4 regions of the Pseudomonas alkylphenolica genome follow, and region 2 is predicted to be linked to each of the others. Evidence: predicted binding sites of a transcription regulator. Region 2 holds the regulator's gene; each other region holds the start of a gene.
The links. Region 2 encodes sigma-54, which starts transcription at its own class of promoters, with help from an activator protein. Its sites were predicted from a motif close to ANTGGCATNNANNTTGCTNT; they were not measured.

Region 1 (4,604 bases), 2.5 Mb from region 2:
CTCGGTGGCAATCACGCCGATGTCCTTGCTTTGCGCCTCGGCGCATTCGCGGGTACAGCCGGATACGGCGAACTTGAGCTTGTGCGGCGAACGCAGGCCCTTGTAGCGATCCTCGATCGTCAGGGCCATCTGCACGCTGTCCTGCACACCATAGCGACACCAGGTGCTGCCGACGCAGGATTTCACTGTACGCGTGGATTTGCCGTAGGCATGACCGGTTTCGAAACCGGCTTCGATCAGCTCGCTCCAGATCGCCGGCAGCTCGTGCAACTGCGCGCCGAACAGGTCGATGCGCTGGCCACCAGTGATCTTGGTATAGAGGTCGTATTTCTTTGCTACCTGGCCGATGACGATGAGCTTTTCCGGGGTGATCTCGCCAGCGGGAATCCTCGGCACCACCGAGTAGGTACCGTTCTTCTGCATGTTGGCCATGAAGGTGTCGTTGGTGTCCTGCAACGGCACCAGCGAAGGGTCCATGATCGGCTGGTTCCAGCACGAGGCGAGGATCGAGCCGACTGTGGGTTTACAGATATCGCAGCCGACGTGGCCGCGGCCATGCCTGGCGAGCATTTCCTCGAAGCTGAGAATGCCTTCAACCCGTACCAGGGCGTAGAGCTCCTGGCGGGTATAGGCAAAGTGCTCGCACAGGCTCTTGTCGACGCTGACACCACGGGCGATCAGTTCGTGCTCGAACACCTGCTTGAGCAGCGCCGCACAACCGCCGCAGCCGGTGCACGCCTTGGTCTGCTGTTTGAGCTCACCGAGCTCGCCACAGCCGTTGTCGATGGCAGTGCAGATCGCGCCTTTGCTGACGTTGTGGCAGGAGCAGATAGTGGCGCTGTCCGGCAATGCGTCGGCACCCAACGTCGGTGCACCGGCGGTTTGCGGCAGGATCAATGCCGCCGGGTCGGCCGGCAGGGCGATGCCGTTCTGCACGTATTGCAGCAAGGTGTCGTAGTAACTGTTGTCGCCCACCAGCACCGCACCGAGTACACGTTTGCCGCTGGCATCGACCACCAGACGGCGATACGCCGAGCTGGTTTCGTCAATAAAGCGGTAGCTGCGCGCTCCGGGGGTTGCGCCGTGCGCATCGCCGATCGAGCCGACATCCACACCGAGCAGCTTGAGCTTGGTCGACATGTCGGCGCCGGTAAAACTGGTGGCGTTCTCACCCGCCAGCGCCGCCGCGACATTGCGCGCCATGCTGTAACCCGGTGCAACCAGGCCGAACACACTGCCGTTCCACGAAGCGCACTCGCCGATGGCATAGATGTGTGGATCGCTGCTGCGACAGGCGCTGTCGATCACCACCCCGCCGCGCGCGGCAACCTCCAGACCGCTGCTACGGCCCAGAGCATCCTGCGGACGAATCCCGGCGGAGAACACGATCAGGTCCGTTTCGAGAAACTCGCCGCCCTCGAAGTTCATCCGGTAGCGATAGTCTTCACCGACCACCACCGACTGGGTCGCCCGCGACAGGTGCACGCCGACCCCGAGCGCTTCGATCTGCGCACGCAAGGCCGCGCCGCCTTCAGCGTCCAGCTGCACCGGCATCAAGCGCGGGGCGAATTCCACTACGTGCGCTTCCAGGCCCAGCGACTTGAGGGCGTTGGCAGCTTCAAGCCCCAACAAGCCACCACCGACCACCACGCCACGCCGGGCATCGGTTGCCGCGGCGCGGATGGCATCGAGATCATCGAGGGTGCGGTAAACCAGACGCGAAGCGCCCTCGCAGCCCTCGATCGGCGGCACAAAGGGATAAGAGCCGGTGGCCAGGATCAGTTGGTCATAGGCGTAACGCCCCGCCGAAGTCAGCACTTGCCGGCGCTCGCGATCAATCTGAAGCACCGCTTCGCCCAGGTGCAGATTCACCCCGTGCCCGGCATACAGACCCGCTGTGCCGAGGGCCAGGGTTTCAGCGCAGCTGCCGCTGAAATATTCGGACAGGTGCACGCGGTCGTAGGCACGCTGGCGTTCCTCACCGAACACCCGCAGCTCATAACGGCTCAGGGCGCCGCGTTCGATCAGTTGCTCGACGCAGTGATGCCCGACCATGCCGTTGCCGACGATGATCAGTTTTTCCCGCTGGGCGATGGTCGTTGCTGCATTCATACCCGATCCTCACTCAAGGCCATTCACGGTGGCTGTACTGCCGGGGCGAGCCCCGAAAAACAAAAAAAGGCGCCTGGAGCCGAAGCTCCAGGCGCCTTTGCCTGGTGGTTTTATGTAGTTCCGGGTGCAGATCGCCATTGACCCGCAGGAACGTTGTAACAGTGCAAAAGCAGGGACCGTGCCAACTGCCAAAGCCTTTGAAACCGGGCCTGTTCGCTAGCACAAGCGGCCGTTATCGACCCAGGCTGGTGCAACCCTCCCCCTTATGGGGCACTCAATACACATCGCGCAGATAACGTTTACTGCGGCTCAATTCAGCAACGTAGGCGTCGGCCTGCTCGACGCTCAATCCGCCGTGCTCAGCCACCACTTGCTTGAGCGCGGCATCGACGTCACGGGCCATGCGCCCGGCGTCACCGCAGATATAGAAGTAGCCACCCTCTTCCAGCCAGCGCCAGAGTTCGGCGCCGTGTTCGAGCATGCGCTGTTGCACATAGATTTTTGCCACCTGGTCACGTGAAAACGCTGTGTCCAGACGGGTGAGATGCCCCTCGCGCTGCCAGGCCAGGAGTTCGTCGCGGTAATAGAAATCACTGGCCGCTTTCTGTTCGCCGAACAGCAACCAGTTACGCCCCGTGGCGCCTTCGGCCTGACGCTCCTGCAGGAATGCCCGGAACGGCGCGACGCCGGTGCCGGGACCGACCATGATCACCGGCGCAGTACCGTCCTTGGGCAGGCGAAAATGTGCGCTTGGCTGGTTGAAAATAGCCACTTTGCCTTGTGCGGCCCGGTCGGCCAGGTAGGTTGAGCAGACGCCTTTGCGCTGGCCATAACGGACCGTGGAAACCGTCAGATGAACCTGATCGGGGTGGTACTTGGCGCTGGAGCTGATCGAGTACAAGCGTGGCTGCAACGGTTTGAGCAGGCTCAGCCAGGTTTCCAGGTCGAGCGCCGGTTTGAAGGCATGCACCAGGTCAATCAGTTGCTTGCCCCATAACCATTCCTTGAGCGGCGCTTTGTTCTGCGGCTTGAGCAGGTCCTGCAGCTGCGCGTTACCACTGCGCAGGGCAATGGCTTCCAGCATGGCCGGGGTGATCCGGGCGATTTCCAGGTGCTCGCCCAAGGCCGCGGCCAGCGGCATGTCGGCCTGGCCCTTGAGGCTGACCAACCGCCGGCCATCCAGGCCGGTCGCCGTAAGCAGCTCGTCCACCAGTGCAGGACAGTTGCGCGGCCACACGCCGAGGGCATCGCCGGCCTGATAGCTGAAGCCGCTGTCGGCCAGGTCGAACACGATTTTCCGAGTTTCCTTGGTGGCGCCCGGGCTGTTGAGCAAGCGGTTTTCCAGCATCCTGGCGGGCAGCGGCTGTTGTTTGCTGAAGCCCGTGGCCGCTGGCCTGGACACAGGCAACGCCAGCGTCTGCTGATCCCGCCCGAACTTGGCCAGCAGCGCCTGCAACCACTGCCCTGCCGGTGCGGCAAAGTCACCCTCGCAATCGACCCGTTCCAGCAAGCGCCGACCACCGAGCTCGGCCAGGCGCTGGTCGAGCTTGCGGCCGAAACCACAGAATTGCTCAAAGCTGGAATCGCCCAGGGCCAGTACGGCATAAGGCAGCCCGGCGCAGCGTTGCGCATGTTCACCCTGCAAGTCCTGCCAGAACGCCGCACCGCTATCCGGTGCGTCGCCGTCGCCAAAGGTGCTGGCAATCAGCAGCAGGCTGGCGGGACTGTCCAGCTGCGCCAACGCGACATCTTCCATGCAGCTCAACTGCACCGGCAGGCCAACCTCACGCAGCTGTTCGGCACACTGTTCGGCCAGGGCCTGGCCGTTGCCGGTTTGCGAGGCCCAGAGCAACAGATGCTGGTCCTGCATCGAGGCGAGCGGTTGCTCGACTTGCACTGCGCTGATGCGCTCGCCAGCGACCCGGCGCAGGGCCACCGCGCAATACTTGAAGGCCGGTTGCAGCGACAGCGGGTCGACGGCGTCGCTGGTGACTGCATTGATGGCCAGGTTGTCGCCGTAGACATCATTCCAGTGAAACGGCGCAAAGCAGTTGCCGGGCAATACCCGTGTGCTGATGCGCGCGGGCAACACCGCCTGGCCGCGCCGCGAGCGCACTTGCACCTGGTCCTTTTCGGCAATGCCCAGGCGTTTGGCATCTTCGGGATGAATCTCGACAAAAGGGCCGGGATCGAGCTTGTTCAACGCCGCGACTTTGCCGGTCTTGGTCAAGGTGTGCCATTGATGCTGAACCCGCCCGGTGTTGAGCACCAGGGCGAACTCGTCATCCGGCAGCTCGGCGCTCGGCAGGCAGGGCCGGGCAAAGAAGCGGGCCTTGCCACTCGGGGTGGCAAAGGCGATGGCCGGCGCCTGGCCAGCGGCATCGCGATAGAGGCTCTGGCTGACCCCGTCATTGCGATAACGCAGCGGGCTGCGGCTGTCCTCGCGCCCCGGCTGACACGGCCATTGTTGAGGCGTCTGACGCAAACCGGCG
Region 2 (4,604 bases):
TTTCCGAGAAGCGCTTGAGCAGGGTCTCTTCGTCGGCGTCCAGGTACAGCACATCACACTGGATATGTTTGCTCCGGGCATCTTCGAGCAGCTCGGGGAAACGTGTCAGATGGCTGGGCAGGTTGCGCGCATCGATGGATACCGCCACTTTAGGCTGCATCAGCTCGGTGTTGATCAGGGCATTTTCCGCCAGCTGCGGTAGCAGCCCGGCAGGCAGGTTATCGATGCAGTAGTAGCCGTTGTCCTCCAGGACTGCGAGGGCGGTACTCTTGCCGGAGCCGGATCGGCCACTGACGATAATCAGGCGCATGTTCAGGACTCGTTCTGTACGTCCAGTACGACCTGGTACAAGGCTTCACTGCTACTGGCGGCACGCAGCCGGTCACGCACGTCCTTGCGGTCGAGCATGCTGGCAATTTGGCGCAACAGTTCAAGGTGCGCATCGGTGGCCGCTTCGGGAACCAGCAGGACAAACAGCAAATCGACCGGGGCGCCATCAATGGCGTCATAGTCAATCGGTGCATCCAGGTGTATCAGGGCGCTGATGGGGGATGAGCAGCCTTTCAGGCGGCAGTGTGGAATGGCAATGCCATTACCAAAACCGGTCGACCCGAGTTTCTCCCGGGCAAACAGGGCTTCAAAAACGTCTTGCATCTCCAGGTCTGGAACCTCCCGGTCGATCAGGGTGGCGATTTCCTGGAGTGCACGCTTTTTACTGCCTCCCGGCGCGTTCACCAGGGAACGGCCGGGGGTCAGGATGGTTTCAAGTCGGATCATGGATGAGGGGGATCAGCGGGCCGCTGCACCTTGCAGCAGGCTTTGCTGTTTTTCCTTGTGTTTTTTCAGTTGGCGGTCGAGCTTGTCGGTCAAGGCATCGATCGCTGCATACATGTCTGTGTGTTCGGCATTTGCAACCACTTCGCCGCCGGGAATAAACAGCGTCGCTTCAATTTTCTGCTGCAGCTTCTCGACCTTCATGATTACCGTCACATTGGTAATCTTGTCGAAGTGCCCTTCCAGCCGTTTCAGTTTCTGTTCGACGTACTCGCGCAGCGGCTGGGTGACTTCTACATGCTGTCCACTGATATTGACTTGCATACAGCTTCTCCTTTGTTGCCCGTGCATAAGAGGCAGGTGTTGCGCCTGCCACTGAACTGCTATGGCTATCTCAGGGGCTACATCAGTCGCTTACGCTCACTCGACGGTGCAATGCCGAGGGACTCGCGGTACTTGGCGACGGTGCGACGGGCTACCTGGATACCTTGTGCCTCCAGTAAACCAGCGATCTTGCTGTCACTCAATGGCTTTTTCTGATTTTCCGCTGCAACCAGTTTTTTGATGATCGCGCGAATCGCTGTGGACGAGCATTCACCGCCTTCGGAGGTGCTGACGTGGCTGGAGAAAAAGTACTTCAGCTCGTAAATCCCACGCGGTGTATGCATGTATTTCTGGGTGGTGACCCGGGAAATGGTCGACTCGTGCATGCCCACCGCTTCGGCGATGTCGTGCAATACCAGCGGCTTCATTGCTTCGTCGCCGTGATCGAGGAAACCACGTTGGTGCTCGACGATCTGGGTGGCGACCTTCATCAGGGTTTCGTTGCGGCTCTGCAGGCTCTTGATGAACCAGCGGGCTTCCTGCAACTGGTTGCGCATGAAGGTGTTGTCGGCGCTGGTGTCGGCGCGGCGGACGAATCCGGCGTATTGCGGATTGACCCGCAGGCGCGGCACGGCTTCCTGGTTGAGTTCGACCAGCCAGCGTTCGTTGTCCTTGCGCACGATCACGTCAGGGACCACGTATTCGGCTTCGCTGGATTCGATCTGCGAGCCGGGGCGCGGGTTGAGGCTCTGGACCAGTTCGATGACCTGGCGCAGTTCGTCTTCCTTGAGCTTCATCCGCCGCATCAGCTGGCTGTAGTCACGGCTGCCAAGCAGGTCGATGTAATCGCGGACCAGGCGCTGGGCTTCGGCCATCCAGGGGGTGCTGGCGGGCAGTTGACGCAGCTGCAGCAGCAGGCACTCGCTGAGGTTACGGGCGCCGATGCCGGCCGGTTCGAATTGCTGGATGCGGTGCAGCACGGCTTCGACTTCGTCGAGCTCGATATCCAGCTCCGGGTCGAAGGACTCGCAGACTTCTTCGAGGGTTTCGTCGAGATAGCCCTGGTTGTTGATGCAGTCGATCAGGGTGACCGCGATCAGCCGGTCGGTGTCGGACATCGGCGCCAGGTTCAACTGCCAGAGCAGGTGGCTTTGCAGGCTTTCGCCAGCCGAGGTGCGGGTGGTGAAATCCCACTCGTCATCGTCGTTGCTGGGCAGGCTGCTGGCGCTGGTCTGGTAGATGTCTTCCCAGGCCGTATCGACCGGTAGCTCGTTGGGGATGCGCTCGTTCCATTCGCCGTCTTCCAGGCTGTCCACGGTTGGCGTGGCTTCCTGGAAACTGGTGTCCTGGACTTCGGCGACCGGCTTGCTTTCGGCGTTGTCCGCCATCGGGTCGCTGTTGTCGAAGTCGTCGCCTTCTTCCTGGCGTTCGAGCATCGGGTTCGATTCCAGCGCTTCCTGGATTTCCTGCTGGAGGTCCAGGGTAGAAAGCTGGAGCAGACGGATGGCCTGTTGCAACTGCGGTGTCATCGTCAGTTGCTGGCCCATTCTTAGGACGAGCGATGGTTTCATGGCAGGGGCTTAACACCTTTTTCGCCGGCGCACATGCGCCATCCACTACAAGGGCACCGAAGCGCCAACTTTAAGCAAATTATATGCCTGAAATTGGAGCGTTTGCCTAGGGTGCTGTAACAATTAAGCCGGATTTCACCGGTACAGTTGCCCCTGGCAAGCGCTTTGTCGCCTCGAACTTACAAGCGGAACTCGTGGCCCAAGTACACCTCTTTGACAAGGTCGTTGGCCAGGATGGTCTCTGCATCGCCTTCGGCAATCAGTTGGCCATCGTTGACGATGTAAGCGGTTTCGCAGATATCCAGGGTCTCGCGGACGTTGTGGTCGGTGATCAGTACACCGATGCCCTTGGCCTTGAGGTGATGGATGATCTGCTTGATGTCGCCGACCGAAATCGGGTCGACACCGGCAAAGGGTTCGTCGAGCAGGATGAATTTCGGTGCGGTGGCCAGGGCCCGAGCAATCTCCACGCGGCGACGTTCGCCGCCGGACAGGCTCATGCCGAGGTTGTCGCGAATGTGGCTGATGTGAAATTCCTGCAGCAGGCTTTCCAGTTCCTTGCGACGTCCGGCGGTGTCGAGGTCCTTGCGGGTCTCGAGGATCGCCATGATGTTGTCGGCAACCGAAAGCTTGCGAAAGATCGAGGCTTCCTGGGGCAGGTAACCAATACCGGCACGGGCACGGCCGTGCATCGGCTGGTGGCTGACATCCAGGTCGTCGATCAGGACACGGCCCTGATCGGCCTGGACCAGGCCGACGATCATGTAGAAGCAGGTGGTTTTGCCGGCGCCGTTAGGGCCGAGCAGGCCGACGATCTGGCCGCTGTCGATCGACAGGCTGACGTCGCGGACCACTTGTCGGCTCTTGTAGCTCTTGGCCAGGTGCTGGGCTTTGAGGGTCGCCATTTACTCGGCCTTCTTCTTAGGCTGGATCACCATGTCGATACGCTGGCGCGGTGTGGTCACATTGCCGCCACGACCGGCAGTCGCTACCTGGGTCTTGGTGTTGTAGACGATCTTCTCGCCTTCGGTGGTATTGCCTTCGTTGACCACTTTGGCGCGGTCGGTCAGCACCACCAGGTCTTTTTGCGCCTGGTACTGGATGGTCACGGCGTAGCCTTGCATCTTGTCCGGCTTGGCAGCGCTCTGTTGCTGCTCGAAGTAGGCCAGGTTGCCCACCGAGGTCACCACATCGATGTCGCCGGAGGCGGCGCGGGTGATGGTCACGGTGTTGCCTTTGATCATCATCGAGCCTTGGGTGATGATGACGTCGCCGGTATAGGTGGCGACCCCTTTCTTGTCATCCAGGTGCGCGTTGTCGGCCTGAATGCGGATAGGCTGGTCACGGTCGTTCGGCAGGGCCCAGGCGCTCGCGCTTCCCAGTGCTGCGCTCAGGCTGAGCAAAAAGGGGAGGGTTTTAACGAGCCTCATACTGTCCTCTTACGTTGGACAGCAGGTCCATCCTGCCGTCTTTCAAATACGCTTTCATTCCATTGCCCGTAGTGACGCCACCGGCGCCGTCGATTTTAACGGCTTGTGCGGTTTGCGCATATTGCTTCTGCGGGAATACCGTCATGCGGCTGGTGGTAATGATCATGGTGCGGTTCTTTTCATCGGTGCGGGCAACCCGTACCGAGTCAATCAATTCCACTTCCGAGCCATCCGGATTGACCTCGCCCTTTTCGCTCTGCACGTGCCAGGGGTAGGTGGTGCCACGGTACAGTTGCAGGTCCGGCTTGGTCAGCAGGGTCACTTCGCTGACCTTGAGGTGTTCGACCTTGTCGGCGGTCATCTCGTACTGCATCTTGCCGTCTGGCAGGAACTGTACGCTGTGGGCATTGGTGGCGTAATAGTCGATAGCGTTGTTGTCGACGCTGACCACCGGCTTGTCGAGAAAGCTCTCGGGGCCGATGTTCCAGTAGCCAACTGCCGCCAG
Region 3 (4,604 bases), 2.8 Mb from region 2:
AAAGCGATCGGCCAGGGCGCCACCCAGAGGGCGCATCAGACTGCCGGCGAACACGCAGGCGGCAGTGTAGTAGCCGGCAGTGACCGGGCTCAGGCCGTACTGGTCGTTGAAGTAGCCGGGCAGGGCGCTGGCCAGGCCGATGAAGCCGCCAAAGGTGACGCTGTAGAAGAACATGAACCACCAGCTGTCGCGATCACCCAGGGCTTTGAGGTAATCGGCCATGGCCTTGGGCTTGGGGCGTTGCGGGGCATTGCGCGCAAGCAGGGCGAACAGCGCCAGGGTCAGCACCAGCGGCACCACGGCAAAGCCGAAGACATTGTTCCAGCCAAAACTGGCGGCCAGGACCGGCGCCAGCAGCGCGGCGAATACGGTGCCGGAGTTGCCCGCGCCGGCAATACCCATAGCCTTGCCCTGGTGCTGGGCCGGGTACCACTGCGAAGCCAGTGGCAGGGAGACGGCAAAGGAAGCGCCGGCGACGCCGAGGAACACACCCAGCAGCAGCGCCTGTTCATAGCTGTGTATGCCCAGGTTCCAGGCGCAGAACAACGCAATGATGACGATCACCTGGCCAATCAGGCCGGCGGTTTTCGGTGACAGGCGGTCTGCCAGGATGCCCATCGCGAAACGCAGGATGGCGCCGGCGAGGATCGGTGTGGCAACCATCAGCCCGCGTTGCTGGGTGGTCAGTTGCAGGTCGGTGGCAATCTGCACCGCCAGGGGGCCGAGCAGGTACCAGACCATAAAGCTCAGGTCGAAGTACAAAAAGGCGGCGAACAGCGTGGGAATATGCCCGGACTTCCAGAAACTCGTATTCATCGAACACCTCGTTGAACGTTGCACTGCAGGTCGCGCCCTCAAGGGGCAGAAACGCAAAAGACGCCGCCTCCCGGCCCGCTGTTGCGAGGGGGATGCGACGTCTTTGTCGTGAAGGGGCAACCGCCGTTGGCTACCTGTACGATAGATTCAGCAATATCCGGGCCAGCATCGCGGGGCAAGCCAGCTCCCACCGGTGGGAGCTGGCTTGCCCCGCGATCTAGGTGTCGAGCAAATCACTCATGGCGATGATCTGTTCGGCCACCTGGATCAGCTTCTGTTGCTTGCTCATGGCCTGGCGACGCATCAGGGTGTAAGCCTGTTCTTCGTTGCAGTCCTTCATTTTCATCAGCAGCCCCTTGGCCAGCTCGATGCGCTTGCGCTCGGCCAGTTGCTGGTCGCGGGCTTGCAGCTGGGCCTTGAGCGCCTGGTCGCTTTCGAAGCGGGCCATGGCCACGTCGAGGATTGGCTGCAACCGCGCCGCATGGATGCCTTCGACGATGTAAGCGCTGACCCCGGCCTGGATCGCCTGGCGCATCACGCTCGGATCGTGCTCGTCGGTAAACATGACAATTGGCCGTGGCCGGTCGCGACTGACCAGGATGACTTGCTCCATCACATCCCGGCCCGGTGACTCGGTATCGATCAGCACCACATCCGGACGCACCGTTTCGACGCGTGCCGGCAGGTCGATGATCAGCCCTGACGCTTCGATGACTTCGAAGCCGGCTTCAACCAGTGCGGCCTTCAGGCGCCCGACTTTCTTTTCGGTGTCGTCGATCAACAGGATTCGCAGCATCATGGCATCTCCTTCAGCGCGTGAAGGGCAAAGCTGCGGGCGTAGCCAGCGGGGTCGCTGCCATCCCAATAGCTGCCATCGATCAACTGGCTGCGGCGCATGTTCTGCTCGGTACAAGGCACACCGATGGCCGTGGCGGCGTCGCGGTACAGCGCCAGTTGCTGCACCTGGCGCGCCACGCCGAGGTAGTCGGGGTCTTCGCGCAGCAGGCCCCAGCGGCGGAACTGGGTCATGAACCACATACCGTCGGACAGGTAGGGCAGGTTGGCCCGGCCGTTGTCGTGCAGGCGCAAGGCGTGCGAGTCGTGCCAGTGATTGCCAAGGCCGTCGTGGTAGGCGCCGAGCAGGCGCGGTTCGATGCTGTTCAAGGGTGTGTCCAGGTAGGCCTGGCCGCTCAGCAGTTGGGCAGTGCTGCGACGGTTTTCCGGGCTTTGCTCGATGAAGCGGCTGGCGGCCAGAATCGCTTTGACCAGCGCTCTGGCGGTGTTGGGGTATTGCTCGACGAAGGCGCGGGTACAGCCGAGGACTTTCTCAGGGTGGTCAGGCCAGATCGATTGGCTGGTCGCCAAGGTGATTCCCTGGCCCTGCTCGACGGCGTCGGCCGACCAGGGTTCGCCGACACAGAAACCGTCAATGCGCCCGGCTTGTAGATGAGCAAGCATCTGCGCCGGTGGCACTACAACGCTGTTGACGTCATGCAGTGGGTGGATGCCCTGGCTGGCCAGCCAGTAATACAGCCACATGGCGTGAGTGCCGGTCGGAAAGGTCTGGGCAAAGGTGAGTTTTGTCCTGCTTTGGTGCACGAAACGCTCCAGCGCCTCGGGACGGGTCACGCGCTGACGCTGCAGCGCCGCCGACAGATTGATGCCTTGGCCATTCTGATTGAGCCCCATCAGCACCGCCATGTCGGTGGCTCCGGTGCCGCCAATGCCCAGGTGCACGGCATAAATCAGCCCATACAGGCTATGGGCGGCGTCCAGCTCGCCGCTGACCAGCTTGTCGCGCAGGCCGGCCCAGGAACTCTGGCGCTTGAGGTTCAGGCTCAGGCCATAGGGCTGGGCAAAGCCCTGGGTCGCGGCAACCACTACCGAGGCGCAGTCGCTCAGGGCCATGAAGCCGATGTCCAGGCTGTGCTTTTCCGGCGCATCGCTGCCGTTGACCCAGGCCAGTGGAGTCGTGGGGGTATCGTTGTTCACAGTATCGCGCCTGTGTCGAGGGTCAGGCCGTGCCGCTTGCGTGGCCGGTATCAAGCGTCAACAAAGCAACGCATATGCCAAGGCGGCGCTGTCCCCCGGACGGCGCCACCTATATAATCGCCCCCTCACTCACGCCGAGCTAAGCCCGCCCATGTATACCCTGGCCCGCCAGTTGCTGTTCAAGCTCTCCCCGGAGACCTCCCATGACCTGTCCCTGGACCTGATCGGCGCCGGTGGCCGCCTGGGCCTGAACGGGCTGCTGACCAAGGCCCCGGCCTCCTTGCCGGTGACGGTCATGGGCCTGGAGTTCGCCAACCCGGTGGGGCTGGCGGCAGGTCTGGACAAGAACGGTGCAGCCATCGATGGTTTTGCCCAGCTGGGTTTCGGTTTTGTCGAGATCGGCACGGTCACGCCGCGTCCGCAGCCGGGCAACCCCAAGCCGCGCCTGTTCCGCTTGCCACAGGCCGAGGCGATCATCAACCGCATGGGCTTCAACAACCTGGGTGTCGATAACTTGCTGAACCGCGTGCAGGCGGCGAAATATCGCGGCGTGCTGGGCATCAATATCGGCAAGAACTTTGATACCCCGGTCGAGCGCGCGGTGGACGACTACCTGATCTGTCTGGACAAGGTCTACGACCATGCCAGCTACATCACCGTCAACGTCAGCTCGCCCAATACCCCGGGCCTACGTAGCCTGCAGTTCGGCGACTCGCTCAAGCAGTTGCTCGATGCCCTGGCCGAGCGCCGCGGGCAACTGGCTTCGCAGTACGGCAAGCATGTACCGTTGGCGATCAAGATCGCTCCGGACATGAGCGACGAAGAAACCGCTCTGGTGGCAGCGGCGCTGGTTGAGTCAGGCATGGATGCGGTGATTGCCACCAACACCACGCTGGGCCGTGAAGGTGTCGAAGGCTTGCCTCATGGCGACGAGGCCGGTGGCCTGTCGGGCGCGCCGGTACTGGAAAAGAGCACGCATATCGTCAAGGTGCTGTCGGGTGAGCTGGGTGGCAAGTTGCCAATCATCGCCGCCGGGGGCATCACCGAGGGCAAGCATGCGGCACAGAAGATCGCCGCCGGTGCCAGCCTGGTGCAGATCTATTCGGGGTTCATCTACAAGGGGCCTGCGCTGATCCGCGAAGCGGTGGACGCCATTGCTGCCATGCCGCGCTGAAACGCAGGCATAAAAAAGGGCCCCTTGAAGGGGCCCCTGGGCCTTAGCCCGCCGCCCGGATGGGGCGCGCATGGTGAATGAATTCAGATCCTCGTTCAGCCAACGGCGTGAAGTTCGTTGAGTCTGTGAATACCCGCAGTGCCGGTCATACCGTCCCAGTTGTCGCCGCGTCCTTCACGCCAGCCATTGATCCATGCCTGGCGTACAGACGGTAGAGTAAAAGGGCAAAGCTCGCGGGATTTGCCGGTGACCCCATATTGGTAGCCACGTGAAAATGCTCGTTCCAACGGATCACGCTTAAGTCTTCTCATAGGGTGTTGCCCTCACTTGTTGACTGTAATGTCCCGTCGGCCTCTAGGAGGCCGGGCAGAATCGTTCTGCCGGTTTGCGCTCGCTGCCGGCGTCGCGAGCGAAAGTGTTGCCCCGTTGCGGTGACAACCTGAGATGAGTTCTAACCAATGCACGACACAGTGTGAATGATCGTTTTGTCATAAGGACGTAACCTTTCCTAGGGTCAAAGGATAAGTAAATAAATGCGTCAGGCCTGGATCCGACGCAAAGCCCGCTATGATCAGGGTTTGATAAGAATTGAAGTCGCTTGGCGAGCGCCGGGTGATAATTT
Region 4 (4,604 bases), 540 kb from region 2:
GTCGACACCACCAAGAGCTTCAATGGCTCGGTGGTAGTGCCGCAGTCGCTGAGCAATGCCACCGTCACCATCACCGACAAGGATGGCAAGGTGGTCAAGACCATCGATCTGGGCGAGCAGAAGGCCGGCAATGCCGCCTTCGTCTGGGATGGCACCAATGACGCGGGGGAGAAGGTCGATCCTGGCACCTACACCTTTGCCGCCAAGACCACCATCGATGGCAAGCAGCATGACATGTACACCATGCTGCCGGCCACGGTCAGCAGCGTCACCATCAGTCAGACCGGCGGCGAGATGATGCTCAATCTTGCCGGCCTGGGCAGCATTGCGCTGTCCAAAGTCCAAACCATCGGTATATAGAGCCGGCTAACGCGGCACAAGGAGTGAAAGATGTCATTCAATATCGGCCTTAGCGGTCTCTATGCAGCCAACAAACAACTGGACGTGACCGGCAACAACATTGCCAACGTTGCTACCACCGGCTTCAAATCCTCGCGTGCAGAATTCGCCGACGTCTACTCGGCCAACAAGCTCGGCGTCGGCAGCCAGAGCGTCGGTAACGGCGTGCGTCTGGCCTCGGTCTCGCAGCAGTTCACCAATGGCGATATCACCAACACCGGCAACGTGCTGGACATGGGTATCCAGGGTCAGGGCTTTTTCGTCCTGAGCGACAACGGCTCGCTCAGCTACACCCGTGCCGGTGCCTTCCAGACCAACAAAGACAACTACGTGACCACCGCTGATGGTCTGCGCCTGCGTGGCTACGGTGTGGACGAGAACGGCAAGATCATCAACGGCGTGCTGACCGACCTGAAGATCGACACCTCGGCACTGGCGCCAAAGTCCACTACCTCGATCGATCAGGGCATCAACCTGAACTCGTCGGACAAGGTCATCCCGAGCACCACCACGTTCGATCCAACCGACGACACCACCTGGAACAAGACCTTCGCCACCAAGATCTATGACAGCCAGGGTAACGAGCACGTCATGGATCAGTACTACGTCAAGACCGACACCAATGAGTGGAAGTCCTACACCCTGATTGATGGTCGTAACCCGCTCGATCCTACCCAGGAGCCGCCGCAGCCACTGGAAGGCACCATCACCTTCAATCCTGACGGTAGTGTCGATACCATGACCGCGGGTGCTGCAGGTTCTGGCTACGAAGTGGTGAACAAGGTGTTCAAGCTGACCGGCTGGATTCCTGCCACCGTTACCGATCCGACTGCCAAGCCGCCGGTGTGGGGTTCCAACGGTTCCGAGGCCAGTGCCGGCGGTATCGCCATCGACATGACCGATACCACCTCCTACAACACCCCGACCACGCGTCTGTCGCAGAGCCAGGACGGTTACGCTACCGGTATTCTGTCGAGCCTGAGCATCGACTCCAGTGGTGTGATGTTCGCCAGCTTCAGCAACCAGCAGTCGCGCGCTATCGGTCAGGTTGCCATCGCTTCCTTCGCCAACGAGCAGGGCCTGCAGCCTATGGGCGGTACGCGCTGGACCGAGACTTACTCCTCGGGGATCCCGGGGATCGATGCGCCGAAGACCGGTACTCTGGGCGCTATCGCCTCCAACTCGCTGGAGGCCTCCAACGTCAACCTGACCACTGAGCTGGTCGAGCTGATCAAGGCGCAGAGCAACTACCAGGCGAACGCCAAGACCATCTCTACCCAGAGCACCATCATGCAGACCATCATTCAGATGACCTGATGCTGCTGTGAAGCGCTAGGTGTGGACGGACCCCTTTCTCGGAAGGGGTCTGTCGTTTCAGAGGTATCGATCATGTTGCAACGATTGGCGTTAGCGGTGTTCGCGGTGTTGCTGATGACTCAGGTCAGGGCTGATGCCGCACCTTGGTACCGTTGGGAAAGCCAGGCGGATGGGCGCCTGGTCTGTGCCCAGTTTTCTCCGGGCGATGGCTGGAAGCGCTTCGCCGGTCCCTTCAACAACGCGGCGTGCCGCGACTACTGAGGCTTGCCGCTAGCGGCAAGCTGGCGCCGTAATTTCGACGGCGCTTCTCCCAGCCGCATGCCTGTACGGCGATCAAGTCCTTGTCTGGCGGGGCTTTTGGCCACTTCTGCAAAGTTGGTTTGAAACTTGCTTCAAGCACTGCAAAGCAGCGGCGAGCGGCAAGTGTTCGCCAGCGCAGGGGAGAAATACTGTGGACAAGATGCTGTACGTGGCCATGACCGGTGCCAGCCAGAACGCGCTGGCGCAGAAGGCGCATGCCAACAACCTGGCGAACATTTCCACTACCGGCTTTCAGCGTGACCTGGAACAGGCGCGCTCGATGCCGGTGTTTGGTGACAGCTTTCCGGCGCGCGCCTATGCCATGACCGAGCGCCCGGCGACGGATTTCTCGCCAGGCTCGATGCTGGAAACCGGGCGTGACCTGGACGTGGCTGTTGGTGGTGACGGCTTTATCGCCGTGCAGGCGCCGGATGGCAGCGAAGCCTATGTGCGTACCGCGAGCATGAACATCGATGCCCTGGGCGTGCTGCGTGCTGGCAACGGCATGCCGATCATGGGTAACGGCGGGCCGATTGCCGTGCCGCCAGAGCAGAAGGTCGAAGTCGGTGAAGACGGCACCATCACCATCCGCGCCATGGGTGAGGGGCCGCGGGTAATGGCTGAAGTCGACCGGATCAAGATGGTCAACCCTGACCTCAAGACCATGACCAAAGGCCTGGACGGTTTGATCCATACCAGCAATGGCCAGCCAGCAGTGGCCGATGCCAACGTCAAGCTGGTGTCGGGTTTCCTTGAAAGCAGCAACGTCAACGCCGTCGAGGAAATGACCTCGGTGCTGGCGTTGTCGCGTCAATTCGAACTGCACATCAAGATGATGACCACGGCCAAGGAAGGCGACGAAGCCATGGCTCGGGTTTTGCAAATCGGCTAATTACACAGACGTAGCGCCGTAAAACAGGCGCGCGAGGAGAACAGCATGCTTCCGGCTCTTTGGGTCAGTAAAACCGGTCTGTCCGCCCAGGACATGAACCTGACCACCATTTCCAACAACCTGGCCAACGTCTCGACCACCGGCTTCAAGCGCGATCGTGCCGAGTTCCAGGACCTGCTGTACCAGACCCGTCGCCAGGCCGGCGCCCAGTCGACCCAGGACAGCGAGCTGCCTTCGGGCCTGCAGCTGGGTACCGGTGTGCGCATTGTCGGCACCCAGAAGAGCTTCACCGCCGGTAGCCTGCAGACCACCGAGAACCCGCTGGACATGGCGGTTGATGGTCGCGGTTTCTTCCAGATCCTGCAGCCCGATGGCACCGTCTCCTACACCCGTGACGGTACCTTCCACCTGAACTCCGACGGCCAGATCGTCACCGCCAGCGGTTTCGCCCTAGAGCCGGCGATTGTCGTGCCGCCTGAGGCGCAGACCTTCACCGTCGGCCGTGACGGCACCGTTTCGATCACCACCGCAGGCAACCCGGCGGCGCAGGTGATCGGCAACATCCAGACCGCCGACTTCATCAACCCGGCCGGCCTACAGGCAACCGGTGGCAACCTGTTCCTGGAAACCGCCGCCAGCGGCGCGCCGCAAGTTGGCACTCCAGGCCTGAACGGTTTCGGTGTGGTCCAGCAGCAGACCCTGGAAAACTCCAACGTCAGCACCGTGGAAGAACTGGTCAACATGATCACCACCCAGCGTGCCTACGAGATGAACTCCAAGGTCATTTCCACCGCCGACCAGATGCTCTCGTTCGTTACCCAGAACCTGTAAGTGAAGTCTTCGAGGTCGCTTTAACGGCGCCTGTTACACCGTGAGGTCAGAGTCATGAGTCGTTTGTTTTGCGTACTTGCCCTGAGTGGGATCAGCGTGCTGGCCGGCTGCGTTGCGCCGCCGCCCAAGCCCAATGATCCGTACTACGCGCCGGTATTGCCGCGTACGCCACTGCCGGCAGCGGCCAACAACGGCTCGATCTACCAGGCCGGTTTCGATCAGAACCTGTACAGCGACCGCAAGGCGTTCCGGGTCGGTGACATCATCACCATCACCCTCAACGAGCGGACCCAGGCGAGCAAGAACGCCAACTCGCAGATCGCCAAGAACAGCAAGGCCGATATCGGCCTGACTTCGTTGTTCGGCTCTTCGATGACCACCAACAACCCGTTCAGCGATGGCGATCTGAGCCTGAGCGCCGGGTACAGCGGTGATCGTGCAACCAAAGGCGACAGTAAAGCAGGGCAGGGCAACAGCCTGACCGGCTCGATCACTGTGACCGTTGCCGATGTGCTGCCCAACGGCATCATTGCCGTGCGTGGCGAGAAGTGGCTGACCCTCAACACCGGCGACGAGCTGGTGCGCATCGCCGGCATGATCCGCGCCGACGACATTGCCACCGACAACACCGTGCCTTCGACCCGGGTTGCCGATGCGCGCATCACCTACTCGGGAACCGGTTCGTTTGCCGACGCCAGCCAGCCGGGCTGGCTCGACCGTTTCTTCCTCAGCCCGCTTTGGCCTTTCTAGGTTCGGATGACCATGTTCAACTTCAAGCAGCTGATTACCGCCGCGCTTCTGATGTCCATCGCGTTCGCCGCACAGGCCGAACGCCTGAAAGACATCGCCAGCATTTCCGGCGTGC

Region 1: a site for sigma-54 is predicted at 2,279-2,298, ahead of nirB (nitrite reductase large subunit NirB). Genes of this name have one in related genera too.
Region 3: a site for sigma-54 is predicted at 2,871-2,890, ahead of PSAKL28_RS08140 (CmpA/NrtA family ABC transporter substrate-binding protein). Genes of this name have one in related genera too.
Region 4: a site for sigma-54 is predicted at 2,091-2,110, ahead of PSAKL28_RS18990 (flagellar basal body rod protein FlgF). Genes of this name have one in related genera too.

The regions. Positions count from the first base shown of each region.
Region 1 is NZ_CP009048.1:1,447,029-1,451,632, reverse strand. Features, by position in the region: gene nirB (nitrite reductase large subunit NirB) at 1-2,112, opposite strand, end outside; gene PSAKL28_RS06725 (bifunctional nitrate reductase/sulfite reductase flavoprotein subunit alpha) at 2,387-4,604, opposite strand, start outside.
Region 2 is NZ_CP009048.1:4,696,757-4,701,360, reverse strand. Features, by position in the region: gene rapZ (RNase adapter RapZ) at 1-310, opposite strand, end outside; gene ptsN (PTS IIA-like nitrogen regulatory protein PtsN) at 313-777, opposite strand; gene hpf (ribosome hibernation-promoting factor, HPF/YfiA family) at 790-1,098, opposite strand; gene PSAKL28_RS21525 (RNA polymerase factor sigma-54) at 1,176-2,669, opposite strand; gene lptB (LPS export ABC transporter ATP-binding protein) at 2,849-3,574, opposite strand; gene lptA (lipopolysaccharide transport periplasmic protein LptA) at 3,575-4,099, opposite strand; gene lptC (LPS export ABC transporter periplasmic protein LptC) at 4,086-4,604, opposite strand, start outside.
Region 3 is NZ_CP009048.1:1,742,391-1,746,994, forward strand. Features, by position in the region: gene PSAKL28_RS08130 (nitrate/nitrite transporter) at 1-816, opposite strand, end outside; gene PSAKL28_RS08135 (ANTAR domain-containing response regulator) at 1,034-1,612, opposite strand; gene PSAKL28_RS08140 (CmpA/NrtA family ABC transporter substrate-binding protein) at 1,612-2,808, opposite strand; gene PSAKL28_RS08145 (quinone-dependent dihydroorotate dehydrogenase) at 2,960-3,982, shown strand; gene rmf (ribosome modulation factor) at 4,078-4,293, opposite strand.
Region 4 is NZ_CP009048.1:4,152,736-4,157,339, reverse strand. Features, by position in the region: gene flgD (flagellar hook assembly protein FlgD) at 1-360, shown strand, start outside; gene flgE (flagellar hook protein FlgE) at 391-1,716, shown strand; gene PSAKL28_RS18995 (hypothetical protein) at 1,789-1,977, shown strand; gene PSAKL28_RS18990 (flagellar basal body rod protein FlgF) at 2,168-2,908, shown strand; gene flgG (flagellar basal-body rod protein FlgG) at 2,954-3,739, shown strand; gene flgH (flagellar basal body L-ring protein FlgH) at 3,794-4,489, shown strand; gene PSAKL28_RS18975 (flagellar basal body P-ring protein FlgI) at 4,502-4,604, shown strand, end outside.